4 regions of the Sporosarcina newyorkensis genome follow, and region 2 is predicted to be linked to each of the others. Evidence: predicted binding sites of a transcription regulator. Region 2 holds the regulator's gene; each other region holds the start of a gene.
What was found. The regulator CtsR, encoded in region 2, represses protease genes until heat stress. The targets are predictions, from matches to a motif close to ATGGTCAATAAAGGTCAAACA.
Positions count from the first base shown of each region.

Region 1: clpP (ATP-dependent Clp endopeptidase proteolytic subunit ClpP) is a predicted target of CtsR. The motif match lies at 1,533-1,553, and genes of this name have one in related genera.
Region 3: B5D59_RS17310 (ATP-dependent Clp protease ATP-binding subunit) is a predicted target of CtsR. The motif match lies at 2,133-2,153, and genes of this name have one in related genera.
Region 4: B5D59_RS06520 (ATP-dependent Clp protease ATP-binding subunit) is a predicted target of CtsR. The motif match lies at 2,951-2,971, and genes of this name have one in related genera.

Region 1 covers NZ_FUYJ01000005.1:52,101-56,791, forward strand. Annotated here, with positions in the region: gene whiA (DNA-binding protein WhiA) at 1-497, shown strand, start outside; gene B5D59_RS10755 (HPr family phosphocarrier protein) at 549-809, shown strand; gene clpP (ATP-dependent Clp endopeptidase proteolytic subunit ClpP) at 855-1,448, opposite strand; tRNA gene B5D59_RS10765 (tRNA-Arg) at 1,680-1,751, shown strand; gene ehuB (ectoine/hydroxyectoine ABC transporter substrate-binding protein EhuB) at 2,424-3,311, shown strand; gene ehuC (ectoine/hydroxyectoine ABC transporter permease subunit EhuC) at 3,428-4,087, shown strand; gene ehuD (ectoine/hydroxyectoine ABC transporter permease subunit EhuD) at 4,087-4,691, shown strand, end outside.
Region 2 covers NZ_FUYJ01000010.1:7,512-12,202, reverse strand. Annotated here, with positions in the region: gene B5D59_RS15845 (biotin transporter BioY) at 1-389, shown strand, start outside; gene bioB (biotin synthase BioB) at 386-1,390, shown strand; gene B5D59_RS15835 (CtsR family transcriptional regulator) at 1,620-2,090, shown strand; gene B5D59_RS15830 (UvrB/UvrC motif-containing protein) at 2,102-2,653, shown strand; gene mcsB (protein-arginine kinase McsB) at 2,643-3,731, shown strand; gene B5D59_RS15820 (ATP-dependent Clp protease ATP-binding subunit) at 3,923-4,691, shown strand, end outside.
Region 3 covers NZ_FUYJ01000012.1:51,401-56,091, forward strand. Annotated here, with positions in the region: gene B5D59_RS17310 (ATP-dependent Clp protease ATP-binding subunit) at 1-2,084, opposite strand, end outside; gene B5D59_RS17315 (sterol desaturase family protein) at 2,419-3,033, opposite strand; gene B5D59_RS17320 (GntR family transcriptional regulator) at 3,050-3,745, opposite strand; gene B5D59_RS17325 (GGDEF domain-containing protein) at 4,230-4,691, opposite strand, start outside.
Region 4 covers NZ_FUYJ01000002.1:475,724-480,414, reverse strand. Annotated here, with positions in the region: gene B5D59_RS06530 (beta-ketoacyl-ACP synthase III) at 1-364, opposite strand, end outside; gene B5D59_RS06525 (YjzD family protein) at 543-725, shown strand; gene B5D59_RS06520 (ATP-dependent Clp protease ATP-binding subunit) at 782-2,932, opposite strand; gene rraA (ribonuclease E activity regulator RraA) at 3,098-3,577, opposite strand; gene B5D59_RS06510 (metal-sulfur cluster assembly factor) at 3,913-4,224, opposite strand; gene B5D59_RS06505 (prolyl oligopeptidase family serine peptidase) at 4,271-4,691, opposite strand, start outside.

The sequences.
Region 1 (4,691 bases), on a different contig from region 2:
ATCACTTGGAGGTGTTCTCAAGTTATCAAGAACATAGCGAATCACTAGTCGAGTTAATGAATCGATTCCAATTAAATGCGAAATCTATAGAGCGAAAAAAAGGATTTATCGCGTATTTGAAGGAAGCTGAAAAGATATCCGATTTCCTAGGTATAATCGGTGCGCATGTATCTCTCATGAAATTTGAGGATGTCCGAATTATGCGGGATATGAGGAATAGCGTAAATCGGCTAGTGAATTGCGAAACCGCCAATCTGAATAAAACGATTGGTGCGGCCCAGCGGCAAGTAGAGAATATTAAGTTGATTGAACAGACGATCGGGCTCGATCAATTGCCGGAACGTCTGCAAGAAATTGCTCAATTACGCGTAGCTCATCAAGATGTTACGTTAAAAGAATTGGGCGAACTGGTGACAGGGACGCCTGTCAGTAAATCGGGTGTCAATCATCGCTTGCGGAAGATTGAAGAGATCGCTGAAAGATTGCGCGGAAATTAACGAAAGAACGAGTAGATCCTTCTTAAAAAAGGAAGAAAAGGAGCATACGATATGGTAGAAAAAACTGTGAAAGTGGGAATCAAACCTGGATTACAGGCGAGACAAGCCGCACTATTTGTCCAGGAAGCAAATAAATACACTGCAGATATTTATTTGAAGAAAGAAAGACGCCAGGTGAATGCGAAAAGCATCATGGGGATTATGAGTCTGGCGATTGCCAAAGGCACTGAGATCATCTTGATGGCAGACGGCATTGATGAAGACTTGGCACTTCAGAATCTTACGGATTTTGTAGAAGCTGAACAGCAATAAAAAGAACCGATTCTCCTTTTTGGGAAGAATCGGTTCTTTTTTGTCTTATTTTTTCATGTCGCTGCGTTGAACGATATGATCGATTAAGCCATATTCTTTTGCACGTTCCGCTGTCATGAAATTATCACGATCCGTATCTTGTGCGATGACTTCAATCGGCTGACCTGTACGATCGGCCAAAATTTGATTCAACTTCTCACGTAAGTGCAAGATGCGCTTCGCTGCGATTTCAATTTCAGTCGCTTGACCTTGTGCACCACCAAGTGGTTGGTGAATCATTACTTCTGCGTTAGGCAATGCGTAACGTTTGCCTGGTGCTCCCGCTGTCAGTAAGAAGGCACCCATGGATGCAGCCATACCGATACAGATTGTCTGGATGTCCGGTTTAATAAATTGCATCGTGTCGTAGATCGCCATACCCGCTGTAATACTTCCACCCGGGCTGTTAATATAAATGGAGATGTCTTTTTCCGGATCTTCTGCTTCCAGGAATAAGAGCTGCGCAACGATCGAATTCGCAACATTGTCATCGATGCCGCTGCCGAGCATGATAATCCGGTCTTTCAACAAGCGGGAATAGATGTCATACGCCCGTTCACCACGGTTGGTTTGTTCAATAACTGTAGGAATAAGATTCAATGGTACTTCCTCCTTTTAATGCTTCATAATAATCGTTCGGTTGAAATTAGTTGGTATTTCAACTATAATTGTATTTTACCTATGATGGTCAACAAAGGTCAAATCATTTGCCTTAAAAAATTAGATTGCTTTTCATTCTATTCCACGGTATAATGGAAGATGTCTGTTAGAGAAGCTTTTATAATTTTTGCAGCAGACGAGATCACTGAGTATAGGTAATGTTTTTATTTTGCCCTCGTGGTGCAACGGATAGCACGTAAGATTCCGGTTCTTAAAATGTGGGTTCGATTCCTGCCGAGGGCGTTACTAGGTTAAATCGTTATACGATATGTACTGAATAAAGATCCTGTAAATGTTGATTTATCATCATTTACAGGGTTTTTCATTTTTGTCCAATACAGTGAAACGAATTTGTGTTTCACGTGTGCTATTTCTGTTCTCATGTCCACTTTCTTGAGTATCGACAACACACGGTTCTTTTATAACATATGTTAGCAGCAAGGAAGCTAAGAAATTTCTCAATTGGTACAATAACTTTGTTGCTTGGAGTATTAAAGGTTTAGTTGCAAAAGAGACTTGTTAAACCGTCCGAAAAGTCATTTCTACATGACTTATCAGATGGTTCTTTTTTATGCTTGGTCACACAAAAAGTAGCTATAATTGAAAGATATTATTCATTTTCTTTATGAATTAAATAATGGGAAAATAAGTATGAGATTAGGCCTTTAAATCGAAAAAGAAAGTTTGTATGAAGCGAAATTAAATTAGCGCCTTTTCACCTATTAAAAAATAAAATTTAAATATATTAATAGCGAATCTTGTCTCTTGAAAACGCTGTCATAATCATGTTTGTAGATGGTATCCACTTAATTGGATATTTAGAAAATAACGAAAACGATTTGAACTCGAATTTTAACTATGGTAATCTAGCAACTAAGTAAAAAATGTTTGATGAAAAAGTCAAGGGGGAGAATTATGAAGAAGTCGGCGATAGGTGTTTTGGCGATGATGATGCTTTTACTACTGGCAGCATGCGGTAATGGTGATTCAGATTCCGGTAGCAGCAGTAGTGGAAGTAAGTTGGATGATTTGAAAGAGAAAGGCGTTGTCAGAGTCGGCTTTGCCAATGAGAAACCGTATGCATATGAGGAAGATGGGGAATTGCAAGGTGCTGCGGTCGCTATTGCCAAAGCGGTCTTTGAAAACTTGGGCGTTGAGGAAGTGGATGGCAAACTATCCGAATTCGGTCAATTGATCCCAGGCTTAGGCGCAGGGAAGTTTGATGTAGTGACAGCGGGTATGGCAATTACGCCGGACCGTTGTGCAACTGTTTCGTTTGGTGAGCCTGAAATCAAATATGGGGAAGGCTTGATCGTAGAAAAAGGCAACCCGATGAATTTGAAGAGCTATAAAGATATTGCCGCGAATCCAGATATCAAAGTGGCGGTGATGAGTGGAGCTACAGAAAAAGATTTCATGCTTCGTGAAGGCATTGCAGAAAGTCAAATTATGATGGTTCCCGATATTCCGGCTTCATTCTCAGCTGTTGAATCGGGGCGTGCTGCTGTCACAACGGGTACTGAAATGACCATTAAAATGGCGCTGGAATCAGCAAATAATGACAAGCTCGAGTTTGTCACGGATTTCGAACAACCTGATATCGAAGGCGTACCAAGCTATGGCGCAGCTGCTTTCCTAGACAGTGATGATGAACTGCGTGAAGCGTACAATGAAGAATTGCAAAAGCTGAAAGACAGCGGGAAAATTGCAGAGTTGATCGAACCATTCGGTTTCACAGAAGAGATGAATATTGTTGAAAATGAAATAACAACGGAAAGTGTCTGCAGCGGAGAGAACTATTAAAAGAGTGGCCGGGTCATGCCCAACAGCGGCATGGCCTTTTTCTTACCTTCCGTAAGCTGCTCATGGCACTAGATTAAGAAGGATGAAATGAAAACGTAAATAATGGAGTGGTTTTTGTGAGTTCCTTACCCGATATATTTTCCACCGTCGTACAAGGGTTAGGCGTAACGTTACAGGTGCTGGTCCTGTCGATTATTTGTGCGAGTATTATCGCTTTCGTCGCAGGTCTGTCGCGTGTCAACACGAATCCTTTGCTGAGAGGGTTCACTGGTTTCTATGTAGAAATTTTTCGTGGGACATCGCTGATTGTACAATTGTTCTGGTTTTCCTATGCACTGCCCGGCCTATTCAATATCCATCTGGGGAGCGATATATGGGTGGCTGTACTGGCGATTTCGCTAAATTATGGGGCCTATATGTCTGAGATTGTGCGCGGATCGATTCAAGCAGTGGCGGTCGGACAGACTGAAGCATCCGTCGCGCTGAATTTATCGAAATTTCAACGGATGCGGCATATTATTCTACCTCAGGCGCTGCGTATGATGCTTCCTGAATACGGCAACTACTTGATTCAAATTTTGAAAGCAACGTCGTTGGTGTCATTGATTGGACTGACGGACTTATTGTATTACGGAAATATTTACCGAAGCACGCACTTGGCGGAATCCCCGACGGTTTATGTACTTCTCCTCGTGATGTACTTTGTGATTGCGCTGCCGTTGATTGCTTTCACAAGAAAGATGGAGAGTGTATCGAAGAAAGGGGTGGCTAGCTGATGACTTGGAGTTGGGAAGTGTTTTTTTCAGTAATTCCTATGATTTTTAAGGGCTTATGGATCACCCTAGGACTGACGCTGGCATGCTATTTATTTGCCGCTGTCTTCGGATTCTTCTGGGTGTTTATCAGCAGACTTCCTTGGCGGCCTGTGCGATGGCTGTTTGGATGGCTTGCGGAATTCATTCGTTCTACGCCTCCGCTCGTGCAATTGTTTTTTATTTATTATGCATGGCCTATGATGCCGGTTGTAGGGGTGTCGCTAAATCCTTTTGTAGCTGCAATTCTCGGTCTTGGCATACATTTTAGCACGTACATGTCTGAAGTATATCGTTCAGGCATTGAATCAGTGGATAAAGGTCAGTGGGAAGCATCGACTGCACTGAATTTATCCACACGTCAAAAATGGATGAAAATCATTTTGCCTCAAGCAATTCCGCCGACGATCCCAATGCTCGGGAATTACTTGATCATCATGTTTAAGGAAGTTCCACTTGCGTCTACAATCGGTGTGGTGGCGATGCTTCATATCGCGAATGACTATGGAGCTCAATATTATAAATACGTGGAGCCTCTTACTGTGGTGGCGCTGTTCTTCTTATTATT
Region 2 (4,691 bases):
TGACTGTCTATATGATGGTCGGCCTTGCAGGGGCTCCTGTATTTGCTAAGTTTCAAGGTGGATTTGGCCAAATCTTAAGCCCGACATTTGGTTTTATCGTTACTTTCATCTTGATTGCTTATGTAGCAGGTAAAATCGTGGAGCGTAAGAATACACTGCCATCTTATATTATTGCATCACTTGTTGCGACAGCAATCAACTATTTATTGGGTACGAACTGGATGTATGTCGCCTATAAAGTTTGGGCTGCGGCGCCAGAGGTGTTTACGTACAAAATTGCATGGCTTTGGATGATTCCTCCATTACCGAAGGATATTGTGCTAGCCGTACTGGCGGGAATATTCGCATTTAGAATTTCAAAACATTTGAAAGTGAGGCATACATTTTGACGAACTATCAAAGGCTGGCTGACCAAGTTTTGAAAGGTCACGTATTAACAAATGAGGAAGCGCTTTCAATATTAAATAGTCCGGATGAAGATTTGCTGTTGCTGCTTCATGCGACGTACTCGATCCGATCCCATTACTATGGAAACAAAGTAAAACTTAATATGATCATCAATACGAAGTCGGGGTTGTGCCCGGAAAACTGTGGCTACTGTGCCCAGTCGATTGTGTCAAAAGCACCGGTTGAAAAGTATGCAATGATGAAATCAGAAGAAATATTACAAGGTGCAGAGCGAGCTGCTGCAAATAAAGCGGGCACTTATTGTATCGTGGCAAGTGGACGAGGACCTCGGGCTAGTGAGCTTGAAATCGTTATTGATTCCGTCAAGCAAATTAAAGAGAAACATAAAGGAATGACCGTTTGTGCATGTTTAGGCATTCTGAAGCCAGAACAAGCCGCACGCTTGAAAGAAGCAGGTGTAGACCGATACAATCACAACTTGAACACCTCTGCCGAACACCATGAAAGCATCACTACATCGCACACATACGATGATCGTGTAAACACAGTAGGACATGTAAAGGAAGCGGGAATATCTCCTTGCTCTGGCGTAATAGTCGGAATGCGTGAAACAAAAGAGGATGTCATTTCCATGGCACACAGCCTGCGGATACTCGATGCAGACTCCATTCCAGTCAACTTCCTGCACGCCGTGGATGGGACGCCGCTAGAAGGGACCTCTGAACTGGATCCGCGCTATTGCTTGAAGGTACTTAGCCTATTTCGTTTCATCAATCCAACAAAAGAAATACGAATTTCGGGTGGACGCGAAGTGAACCTTCGCAGCCTTCAACCACTTGGCTTATATGCTGCAAACTCTATCTTCATCGGTGACTATTTGACAACATCGGGTCAGGAAAACGACAAAGACCAACAAATGTTAGAAGATATGGGCTTTGAAGTGGACTTGGAACCACTGAAGAAAGAACCTATGACTATATAAGAGAGATCTAACCGCGCAGACAGCTTGCGTGGTTTTTTTCGTTCAATGAAAAACATGAAAAGATCTTGAATAATCCTCCATGTAGAGAGACAGCCTAACGCAAGACATGCAAAAAAATCAAACATACATATTAAAACAAATCAATTGCATCTCACGCATTTTCTGCGATACAATCAAGTCAAAGATAGTCAAAGTCAACTAAGAGAACGAGCAGAAACGAGGTGACGAGATGCGGAACATTTCTGACATTATTGAAGGGTATTTGAAGTCCATTATCGAAAAGGAAGACAGTGCCTCTGTTGAAATCAAACGGAATGAAGTCGCCGAGAAATTCCAATGTGTTCCTTCGCAGATCAACTACGTAATCAAAACTCGCTTCACAGTCGAGAGAGGCTACGCAGTAGAGTCAAAACGCGGAGGCGGTGGATACATTCGGATTTATCGGGTGCAGACGAATTCACGGAAGGACTTGCTCGAGCAAGCGCTGGGAAGTTTGGAAGCGGGAGCATCCTCTACGATGGCTGAAGATGTAATTATTCGTTTGATTGAAGAAGAAGTGATTACAGAGCGTGAAGCCAAACTTATGTTAGCTGCGGTGGGTCGAGCCACACTGCGCTATATGCTTCCTGAACGAGATGCATTGCGTTCGCGAATACTCCGCGCCATGTTAGTCACATTGATTTATGAAGAAGTAGAATGAGGTGATGATAAATGCTTTGTGAAAACTGCAAAGAACTTCCGGCCACTGTGGTTTTTAAACAAGAGACAATGAATGGCACGACAGAGCGGCATTTATGTGATAAATGTGCGTTTTACTCCCAGACATTTTCATTCAGCCCTGATCAAGAGCCGTTGTCCATTCAACAATTTCTGGCACATTGGCTTGGAGGTTCAGAATTATTACAAGGTCAAAAGTCGAATGAGACTTTGCCTGATGGCCCCAAATGCCCGAGTTGCGGACTGACTTTTCATAGGTTTTTAGACATTGGGAAATTTGGATGTGCGACGTGCTACGATACTTTCCGCGAGCAGCTGCCACGAGTGTTTGCTAAATTGCATAACGGCAATACAAATCATGGTGGTAAGGTACCAGTCTCCTTCAATGAACGGTTTGCTTTGAAAAAACAATTAGAGGACATCCGCACAAAAATGAAGGAAGCGGTAGAAGCTGAGCGTTTTGAAGAAGCTGCCATATTACGAGATGAAGCCAATACAGTAAAACAGCAATTGGCCGATGGAGGTGACGATCAACATGTCATTTGAAAAATTCATCAAACAAGAGCTGACAGGCTGGATGGTGGCAAAGGGAGAACATTCGGATATCGTCCTATCTACAAGAATCAGATTAGCACGCAACCTGCAAAGTTACCTATTCCCTATTTGTGCTTCTGAAGAAGACGCTAAACGTGTCAATGAAGCAGTTGACCAAGCGGTGGCTACTATGGAAGAGCATCATTTTGCGGGCACGTCGATGTCAGACCTATCGCCTCTTGAGAGACAAATATTAGTTGAGAAACATTTGGTAAGCCCACAGTTAATCGACCCAGATAAATACGGTTCGGTCCTGCTTTCAGAAGATGAAACAATCAGTATTATGGTGAATGAAGAAGACCATATACGTATCCAATGTATTTATCCTGGCTTTCAAATCGATACTGCCTATGAGCAGGCGAATCAAGTAGACAGCGAGATAGAACGAAACTTGGATTATGCTTTTGATGAGACGTTTGGCTATTTGACTAGTTGTCCATCCAACACAGGAACCGGTATGCGGGCATCTGTCATGATGCATTTACCGGCTCTCACCATCACCAAGCAAATTGAACGGATTATTCCTGCAATATCACGTCTTGGGATGGTGGTGCGCGGTAGCTACGGAGAAGGCAGTGAAGCCCTTGGAAATATTTATCAGATATCCAATCAAACAACACTTGGCAAGTCTGAAGAAGAAATATTGAAGGATCTGGACAATATATCAAAGCGTTTGATTGCACACGAGAAAAAGTCCCGTGAAATATTATTAGCGAAATCACAGGTCCATTTGGAAAATCGGCTTTACCGTTCGCTTGGTACGATTACTCATGCCCGTATACTACCTTCCGCAGAAGCAGCCAGATGTTTGTCCGATGTCCGTTTGGGTATTGATTTAGGTATCATAGAAAATTTAGACATGGCAATTTTAAATGAATTAATGATTTTCATGCAGCCAGGTTTCCTTCAGCAATATGCGGGTACAGAATTAACATCAGACCAACGCGACGTATTTCGTGCAAAATTATTCCGTGATCGCTTAGGAATTGAATGTACGCAAGCTCCAGGAAACAATTCTGAAAAGTCCTGAGCATACTTTTTGCAAGATCGTCAATTTGGATTTATAGTTAATCAAAGATAGTCAAAGTCAGTATTGAGGTTTAAATTACGGCTTTTTATGAAATGATATGAATAGGTATAGAGTGAAGGATTAAAGCAATGAGGATTCAACTGGCATAACATAGAATAGGTTCTATTTATGAAGAAAAGAGGGGAATGGATATGATGTTTAATCGATTTACACAACGTGCGCAAAAAGTTTTGCAACTGGCTCAAGAAGAGGCAATACGCTTAAAACACGAATCAATTGGTACAGAGCATATTTTACTTGGATTGATCCGAGAAGGCGGTGGAATTGCAGCGAAAGCGCTGGACGCCATTAGTGTCAATGCGGATACGATTGAACGGGAAGTAGAGGCTCTTGTAGGCGTGGGCTCGAAAGATGTAGGACCGATCGTTCATTATACACCGCGTGCAAAACGCGTCATCGAGCTTTCGGTTGATGAATCCCGTAAGCTGGGTCATTCCTATATTGGTACAGAACATATTTTATTAGCATTAATCCGAGAAGGAGAAGGCGTAGCGGCTCGCGTCCTAAACAATGCGGGCGTCAGCTTAAACAAAGCTCGCCAGCAAGTTCTTCAGTTACTCGGCAATGATGAAAGTTCAGTTGGCAGTACTTCAAACAACGCTTCTGCCGCTACACCGACATTGGATAGTTTAGCTAGAGATTTAACAGAGATTGCACGTGAAGGCACTTTGGATCCAGTTATTGGACGAAGCAAAGAGATTACGCGTGTAATTGAAGTGCTGGCTCGTCGTACCAAAAACAATCCAGTCTTGATTGGAGAGCCTGGTGTTGGTAAAACTGCAATCGCAGAAGGGTTGGCACAGCAAGTAGTCAACAATGAAGTACCTGAAATCTTACGTGACAAACGTGTTATGACGCTCGATATGGGTACAGTTGTTGCGGGCACGAAATATCGTGGTG
Region 3 (4,691 bases), on a different contig from region 2:
ACGTTAACTTTTTCTACATTTTCTTCTTCTAAAAGAAGGTCTGTCAATGGATCTTCAATTTTCTCTTGGATCACTCTGCGTAATGGACGGGCACCGAAACGCTTGTCGTAGCCTAATTTAACTAACGCTTGTTTTGCTTCTTGAGTGATCGTAATCTCGATTTGCTTTTCCTGGATGGCGGCTTGTAAATCCATCAGCATCAAGTCCACTATTTTCAGGAGGTCCTCTTCTGTTAACTCATTGAACGCAATAATCGCATCGAAACGATTAAGAAACTCTGGTTTGAAGTAATCGCCTAAAGTTTCAAGCATAGTTACGGATTCATGTTCTGTTCGGTTGAATCCTACACTTACTTTTTTCACGCCTGTACCGGCATTGCTCGTCATAATAATGACCGTATCTTTAAAGCTGACAGTGCGACCATGTGAATCGGTCAATCGGCCATCCTCCATAATTTGCAAGAACATATTTTGCACATCAGGATGTGCTTTTTCAATTTCATCGAGCAATAGAATGGAATAAGGATTTCGTCGGATTTGTTCGGTCAATTGACCAGCTTCCTCATGACCGACATACCCTGGAGGTGAGCCAATAATTTTAGACACCGCATGTTTTTCCATGTACTCACTCATGTCGAGACGAATTAACGCATCGCGCGAACCGAATAATTCATCTGCCAAGACTTTCGTAATTTCTGTTTTACCGACACCCGTAGGACCAACAAACAGGAAGGATCCAATCGGACGGTCTTTTGATTTGAGACCAGCTCGGCTACGGCGAATCGCTTTTGCAATTTTATCGACCGCTTCTGCTTGACCGATAACTTGTTTGCCAAGGTTATCCGCAAGTCCTTTCATTTTTGCTTGTTCTGCCGCCTGTAGCTTCGTTACAGGGATTCCCGTTTTCTCTTCAATAATTAGCTCGATATCCGCGACAGAAACTTCTGCATATTTCATTTCACCATTCTGTTTTGAAGCTTCCAATTTTTCCTGCAGCTGCATCTCTTCCTGACGTAAACTCGCCGCTTTTTCATAATTCTCCTGCTCAGCCGCTCGCTCTTTTTGTTGGATCACTTCCTGAAGGCGAGTTGTAAGAGAATCCGAATTTGAGGACATCAGTGTAAGGTTTAAACGAGCACCCACTTCATCCATCAAATCAATCGCTTTATCCGGTAAAAAACGATCTTGAATATAGCGTTGCGATAAGTTCACAAAAGCATGCACTGCTTCGTCTGGATAGTGCACTTCATGAAAATCTTCGTAACGGTCCTTAATTCCGTTTAGAATTTTAATCGTATCTTCAGCGGATGGCTCCTTTACGAGAATCGGTTGGAATCGTCGCTCAAGTGCTGCATCTTTTTCAATTTGACGGTATTCTTTCAAGGTTGTAGCCCCAATGAGCTGTAAACTGCCTCGTGCCAGTGCCGGTTTTAGAATATTACCCGCATCCATCTGCGATCCTTCTGCAGTTCCTGCTCCAACGAGCAAGTGAATTTCATCCACGAACAAAATGACATCTTCTCGTGTTTCCAGCTCTTCAATTAGCTGTTTCATCCGTTCCTCAAATTGACCACGGATTCCAGTATTGGTGACGAGAGACGCAACATCCAGCACATACACTTCTTTGTTCATCAATTTCACCGGCACATCGCCCTCATAAATCTTTAAGGCAAGCCCTTCGGCAATTGCTGTTTTACCGACACCTGGTTCCCCAATCAGCACAGGATTATTTTTGTTTCTTCGGTTTAATGTTTCAATAACACGTTTTACTTCCTGATCTCTTCCAATGATGGGATCAATTAATCCGTCCCTTGCGACATTTGATAAGTTTTTACCAAGTTGGTCCAACAAACCCGGGGTTTGATTTTCTTCTGTTTGTCTCACTTTGGTCTGTGCTTTTTTCCCGCCACTCGCTTGGAAGAAGTTATTTGCTTCAGTATTGAATGTCGGCACTTTCCCTGCTGTCAATTGACCTTGCATTTCTTGAAAGCACATATGGCAAATATGCATTTGCATCGCTTGGTGATTCACTTGGAGTCTCAAACTCATCGTTGCTTCGTTGTTTCCACAGTGTTGGCATCTCATAATTAGTTCCTCCTTATGATTTTCTTTTATATAAGACAACGGATGTTGACTTTGACTATATTTGACCTAGTTTTTATTTTATACTGACCTTCTTTGACTTTCAAGAAATTTGCTCGTTTTCATCGCTTATCAGTATTGTAGATATGCACTTATAGATTTTGTATAGACACACTAGCGACACCTTACACCCTTTTATTACTTCCCATCCTTTTCATGCTTAAATATGCCATGAAAATACCCTTTTCTTTCTTCTAATTAGAGAGAAAAGGGTACATTTCGTTTTAATTATTCTTCATTTGTTACGTTAATCAATAACAGATAAACCTTATTGTATTCAACTTCGCCCCTCTAAATTTTTGGCTGTCGCACTTTTCTCAACTTGATTCTGCTTCTTATACGTACCAAAGGCTTTGTCTACAGATGTATGCGTTACACCGAACCAGTAGTTTTCATTTTTAAAATGGTGCCAGAGATGCGCTTTCTTTATTTTCTTTCCTATTTTTGTGCGTGGTTGAATTGGCTTATGCGCGATATAATGCTTCCATTCATAATACAAAAAATAAGCCATGATCCCAGCAAGAAAAGCCATCGTCAGCTGCAGATTCGCTGTTATTGAATAAAAGATAATTGAAGCAATGATAAAATTGGGTAGACTGAACCAAACTGGTAAGAATAATAACTTCAAATTATTAGGATCTACATGATGATCGAAATGTAAGCGCTTGATCGTTTTCAGCAAAAAAGGGTTTGTCGGTGTTTTCATATGAAATAGAAATCTGTGAATTAAATACTCACTTAACGCATATGCCGTCATCCCAATTATGAAAGCAATCCAAGTTCCAATTTGCAACATATTTAAAATGGTGTAGATAACGAGCGGAAAAAACAGCAAAAGCATTATCAAAATATCGGGAAAGGCAGCAAACTCTTTATAATACTTTGCATTCATTTAATTTCCCCCAAAATCATATTCTCATCCTGTTTTTTTCAGTAGAAATATGGCGATCCCACAAAGCATAACTTTTTCGCATCATCGAATGTGCAAGTTCTTCTGCTTGTTGATAGTCCCCTTTTAGTGCTACCTCCATCAATTTTTTATAGTAATTTAATGAAGCTTTTCGACAAAAAGAAAGGGAGAAGTATTTCATAGCCATTTTAACATAGACAGGTTCAAAGCTATTTAGTGTTAAAGAAAAAATTGGATTTTTCGATAATCTTGCTAATTCTTTCTGCATCTTCCAATCATAGAGCGCAAACTGCTCCTTACAATCTATCAATTCATCCACTTGAGATAGTATGGAGACGACTTTTGGATGGTTTAGCATGACAGCTTTTTTGACATATTGCGGTGTCAATGCAATTCGTAATTCCAAAAAGTACAGAACGAAAGTATCTGGTATATGATCAAAATGCTGTACAATATCTATAATTGTCGTAATGTTTCCATCATGCCAATAATCATTCACAATTGCCGGTTGGCCTTTTCTTAATGTTAACCAACCTCCATAATTTAAACGTTGTAGAATCTCCCTAATTGCAGGCCGTCCCACCTGATAAATTATTGCCAGCTCTCTTTCTGTCTCCATCTGGCTTCCTGCTGAAAATTCTCCCTGAATAATTGCTTTGATTATCTCTTTTTCAATATTTTTTGTTCGACTCACTGAATCCCCCTCTTGGTAAGACCAAAAGTTTTCTTTGGTATTACCAACACTGTATAATATTCTGAAAAGATAGTCAATATGATAATTTTATTTGAACTATATATGTTGAATTATAGTTTTTACATGAGTTTGTTCAGAAATGGACACTCAGTTGATTGGAGTGGAAGGCGGCGAAAAGGAAAAATATGCTCCCAACGCTTTGCTTATGCTCGCAGGAGCGAAGCGACGAGGAGGCTCGCCTGCGCCCCCCGGAAAGCGTCCGCCTGGTACGTAGATCAACGGGTTCTACGTTTTACTTTGAGTGTGATTTATTTATTTCAGTTTATATAGTTATATAGTAGTCGCTGAATTGTTTGAGATCCGGTATTCTTCACTAATAGCAAAAGAAGCCTCTCAAAAGTCTAATGACTCATGAGAAGCTCCTTTTCACTATTTACTCAACCGAATTTAATATATTGTAGAAATGCCTGCTGAACCGCATATACTATTTCTCTCTTTTCATATCATACATCGACGTATCGGCTTTCCGAATCAACACGTCAAAACTCTCACCGTCATCGGGATAGACAGCAATGCCGATCGAAGCTTTGATGGAAATGTTCAAATGTATTCCTGCATGAGACAAATCCTCTTTTAACTTTAGAATATAATCTAAATGAAAATCTTCTTTACTATCAGGAATTATATGCACGAATTCGTCACCTCCCCAGCGAACTAGGAAGTCTTCTTTCTTTGCATTCATTTTAATAACATCGGCAACGCATCGTAACAGTTCGTCTCCTTTTTGGTGGCCTAATCTATCGTTTACTTCTTTAAAATCATCCAGATCTATAAGTACAATCCCAAGCTTTTTATTTTTCATTTTACAAATGCCGGCCTGCTTTTTAAATACTATATCAACTGTACGTCTATTATATGTATTCGTCAGGGGATCTTTTTCCGCGTA
Region 4 (4,691 bases), on a different contig from region 2:
CAGTCACCACACCATATATAAATCCTGCACATGCTGCCGAAACATCCATTGCAGCCGCATTTTTTGCACCCAAACGTTCTTGAATCATTGTTGAAACGGAAGGAAACGTATAATCCGGTGTCACTGTCGCCACTAGGATAAGACCTATCTGATCAGGGCGAATTTCTGCCGATGCGAGCGCTTCTTTCGCCGCTTCAAAAGCCATGTCTGATGTATTCGTATCATCATCTGCAATCCTGCGTTCTTCGATACCTGTGCGTGTACGAATCCATTCATCTGAAGTATCTATTCGTTTTTCCAAATCTTCATTCGTCAAAACATGTGGCGGGTTGTATTTCCCCATACCCAGCAGCCCTGCTCTCATTTCATCTACCCCGTTTCTTATCATCTATTATTAGTACCTGGTGTTAATTATAGAAGAAAATCGCTCACTTTTCAATACAAGGACACTTTTTCGTCAAAATTAAATTTATTTATTATTTCATCGTTTTGATCGGCTATGGTATGATGAAGTTTGAAATAGACTAGTCGAGGTGAAAATCATGCAATATATTATGACATTTGTTTGGTCATTCCTATTAGTTGCCATGTTGAACTATGTTGCAGGTTCAATTGTCGAGGCACCATTTGACTTCATGACAGGTGTAATCGTCTCTATCGTTATGGCTGTTGTTGTACTTATTATCACAGCAATTATCCCTGATGAAGCTCCAGCAGACGTATAACACATAAAAAGCGTAAGAACTATTGACAGTTCTTACGCTTTTTAAAATTTCACAGATTAATCTTTCTTGATGAGCTGAACAACTAATTGTCCATCTTCCATCGACAATTGAATTTGTTCGTCTTCCTGCAGACTACCTCTAATCACTTCTTTAGCGACCTTCGTTTCCACATGACGCTGAATAAATCGCTTCAACGGCCGTGCACCAAAATCCGCATCTGCACCTTCCGCCACAATCCAGTTCACGACGTCTTCATCGTAGCTTAACGTCGCATCCTGCATTGCCAAACGTTCCACTAAATCACCCAACATTTTGCGGGTAATCGACTTGAACGAGTCCGCCGTTAACGAGTGAAAGATAATGATGTCATCCATCCGGTTCAACAACTCGGGTTTAAAATGGCGGCGTAACTCTGCCATAATCAAGTCTTCTTTTGCATGATCTCCGTCTTCTAAGTTGCCTTCTAATAAATAAGCAGAGCCGATATTGGATGTCATAATCACAACGGTATTCGTAAAGTTGACCAACCGCCCTTGACTGTCTGTTATCCGACCGTCATCCAAAATCTGCAGCAAAATGTTCGCCACATCTGGATGCGCCTTCTCGATTTCATCCAGCAGCACGACAGCATACGGGTTTCGTCGAACAGCCTCCGTTAATTGACCGCCTTCTTCGTAGCCGATATATCCTGGAGGTGCCCCAACAAGACGTGACACACTATGCTTCTCCATATATTCAGACATGTCGATCCGGACGAAATGATCTTCAGAATCAAATAAAGTGGCAGCCAGCGTCTTCGCCAATTCCGTTTTCCCGACACCAGTCGGACCTAAGAATAAGAACGATCCAATCGGCTTATTCGGATCTTGAATTCCTGCACGTGCACGCCAAACAGCTTCCGTCACGAGCTGCACCGCGTTATCTTGACCAATAACGCGTTCTTTCAATGTTTCATGCAAACGAAGTAACTTCTCCCGCTCACCTTCCACAAGTTTCGTCACAGGAATGCCTGTCCAACGGGCTACGATGGAAGCAATTTCTTCTTCCGTCACTTCTTCACGCAACAAACGAAGGTCCTGACTTCCTTCCAATGGACTCTCAAGCGCTTTTAATTCTTTTTCCAATTCAGGAATTTTACCATACTGCAATTCAGCAGCTTTATTCAAATCAAAACGAGCTTGCGCATCTTCCAGTTCTCTTCGATAGCGATCGAGTTCTTCCCGCTTGCTCTGAACTTCCTTCAGTGCTGTTTTTTCAGAATCCCACTGCTCACGCATATCTTTAGATGAATCTTTCAGTTGCTGCAACTCTTCTCGCAGCGTAACCAATCGAGATTGACTCATGGAATCTTTTTCTTTCCGCAAAGCCTGCTCTTCAATCTCGAGTTGCATGATTCGGCGAGTTACTGCATCTAATTCTTGCGGCATCGAATCGATTTCTGTCCGAATCATCGCGCTAGCTTCGTCAATCAAATCGATCGCTTTGTCGGGCATGAAACGCTCGGTTAAATAACGATCCGATAACGTGGCGGCAGCGACCAAAGCACGGTCATGTATCCGTACACCGTGATGCAGTTCAAAACGTTCTTTCAATCCTCGCAAAATTGAAACGGTATCTTCAACAGATGGCTCGCGCACCATCACTTGTTGGAAACGACGTTCTAATGCTGGATCTTTCTCGATATACATACGATACTCATCAAGCGTTGTCGCACCGATACAGTACAGCTCACCTCTAGCAAGCATCGGTTTCAGCATATTCCCTGCATCCATCGCGCCCTCCGTTTTCCCCGCGCCGACAATCGTATGAATTTCATCAATAAATAAGATTATTTCGCCATCGCTGTCTTTCACCTGCTTGAGGACACCTTTAAGACGTTCTTCAAATTCTCCCCGATACTTGGCACCTGCAATGAGCGCACTCATATCCAGTTCAAAGATTTTACGGTCCTTCAAACCTTCCGGCACGTCACCTTTGACAATTCGCTGTGCCAACCCTTCAACGATTGCAGTTTTACCAACACCTGGTTCCCCGATTAGCACAGGATTATTTTTTGTTTTTCTAGACAAAATTCGGATCACATTTCGTATTTCTTCATCCCGGCCAATGACCGGATCCATTTTTCCATTTTTCACTTCATCAACAAGATTACGACCAAATTGCTCAAGTGGTGAGCGCTGGTCTTCTTGTACACCATCCATACGCATAAACATCCACCTTTCGTTTGTTTGACTTTGACTATCTTTGATTAATTTAATTATAGTCTCTTTTCTACGAGAAGTAAATTGATTTGCTTAGTTAAGAGTTACTTTATTATGTGGTTATTTCCCATAAAAAAACCGTTTGCATTATGCAAACGGCCAATATAATTTTTACACCAATTTCCGCGGCGCCACGACAACCCCATCTTCATCTGCGTAGACATAGTGTCCGGGAATCCATTCGACATTTCCGAAATGAAGGACTTCTCCAATTTGACCTTCGCCTCGTTTAATACTTTTCACTGGCATGCTGCCGATTGCCATGACTCCGATTTCTTGTGTGCCGAGATCTGCCGTATCGCGTGCACATCCATAGATGATAACGCCAGCCAGTTTTCGATTTTGCGCAATTTCGCCAAGCATGTCCCCCATTAATGCGCAGCGCTTTGAGCCTCCTCCGTCAACAACGAGTACATTGCCTTCAGGAATCGTTTGCAGTGCTTCTTTTACCAAGACATTGTCTTCGAAGACTTTAACTGTGGAAATCGGCCCCGAGAATCGTTTGTGTTTGCCATACGAGTTGAATTCCACGGTGCATACTTGTAGTTCATCGATGAAGTCATCGCATAAATCTGCTGTTTTTACTGACATTTCCCTATTCCCCCTAATAGATACTGTTTAACGCTACATCCTTCATATTCGACAAAATTTTGCAATTCCTTCTTTTTCATAGACTGAAATAAAAGATTACAGGGCGAGTAGTCCGAGGGATGGCGGTCCGGGGATTTGCGCTCTGGGTGGACGCTTACCGTGGGGCGTGCGTCTTGAGACCCCGCAGGAAGCGTAGCGAACGAGGAGGCTCAAGGCCACGCCCCCCGGAAAGCATACCGTCTGAAGCGTAAATCCCGTTCCACTCACCCCGTCTGTTTTTATTTTAAACAGCACAAAAAAACCATACCACAAAGAGTATGGTTCGGTGATGCATATTAGCGTACGCCCAGTGCCATCTTAGCGTAACGGGACATATTATCTCGGGACCATGGCGGGTTCCAGACAATGTCAACTTCTGTATCTTTTACTTCAGGAAGTTCCATTAACTCCTGTTTGATGTTGGCTACGATTTGCGGCCCCATCGGACAGCCCATGGAAGTCAATGTCATCGTGATTTTTGCCAGACCTTCATCGAGCAGCTCGGCGTTATACACTAACCCTAAGTTGACAATATCGACACCTAACTCCGGGTCAATGACGTTCTCCAACGCGCCAAACAGGTAATCTTTGATTTCATCTTTGCTCATCGGAATACTCCTCTCTGTTGTGTGCTATCTTCATCTTACCAACATACTACCTTGCAATCAAATGCTGTGCAAGCCAATCGACTGACGCGAGCATACCGGGACGCGAAACAGCATGACCTGATTCCTCTTCCGGCATCCAGCCCAAACGTTCCGGATGGTCTTTATAGTCTTGCTGAATTTCAGAATAAAATTCATTTGTAAGTTCAAACGGCACAAGTGTATCCTGCTCGCCGTGCCACATGAAAAGCGGGCGACGATTCAGTCTGTTTGGATTTTTCGACAAATCTACTTGCTCCAATGCAGCGAAAAGTTGTTCGCGTTCAGCTGGGGTAACCGGTAATTCTTTGCCGGCTCGTTCCGCGTAAGCGATCTGTCCTTTGGCAAGTCGTGTAAAAGCTGGAGAACCCATCATAACGGAAGCTGCGTCTATCCAGTCATAGCTCGCGAGGCAGCCGAATGTCGTGATG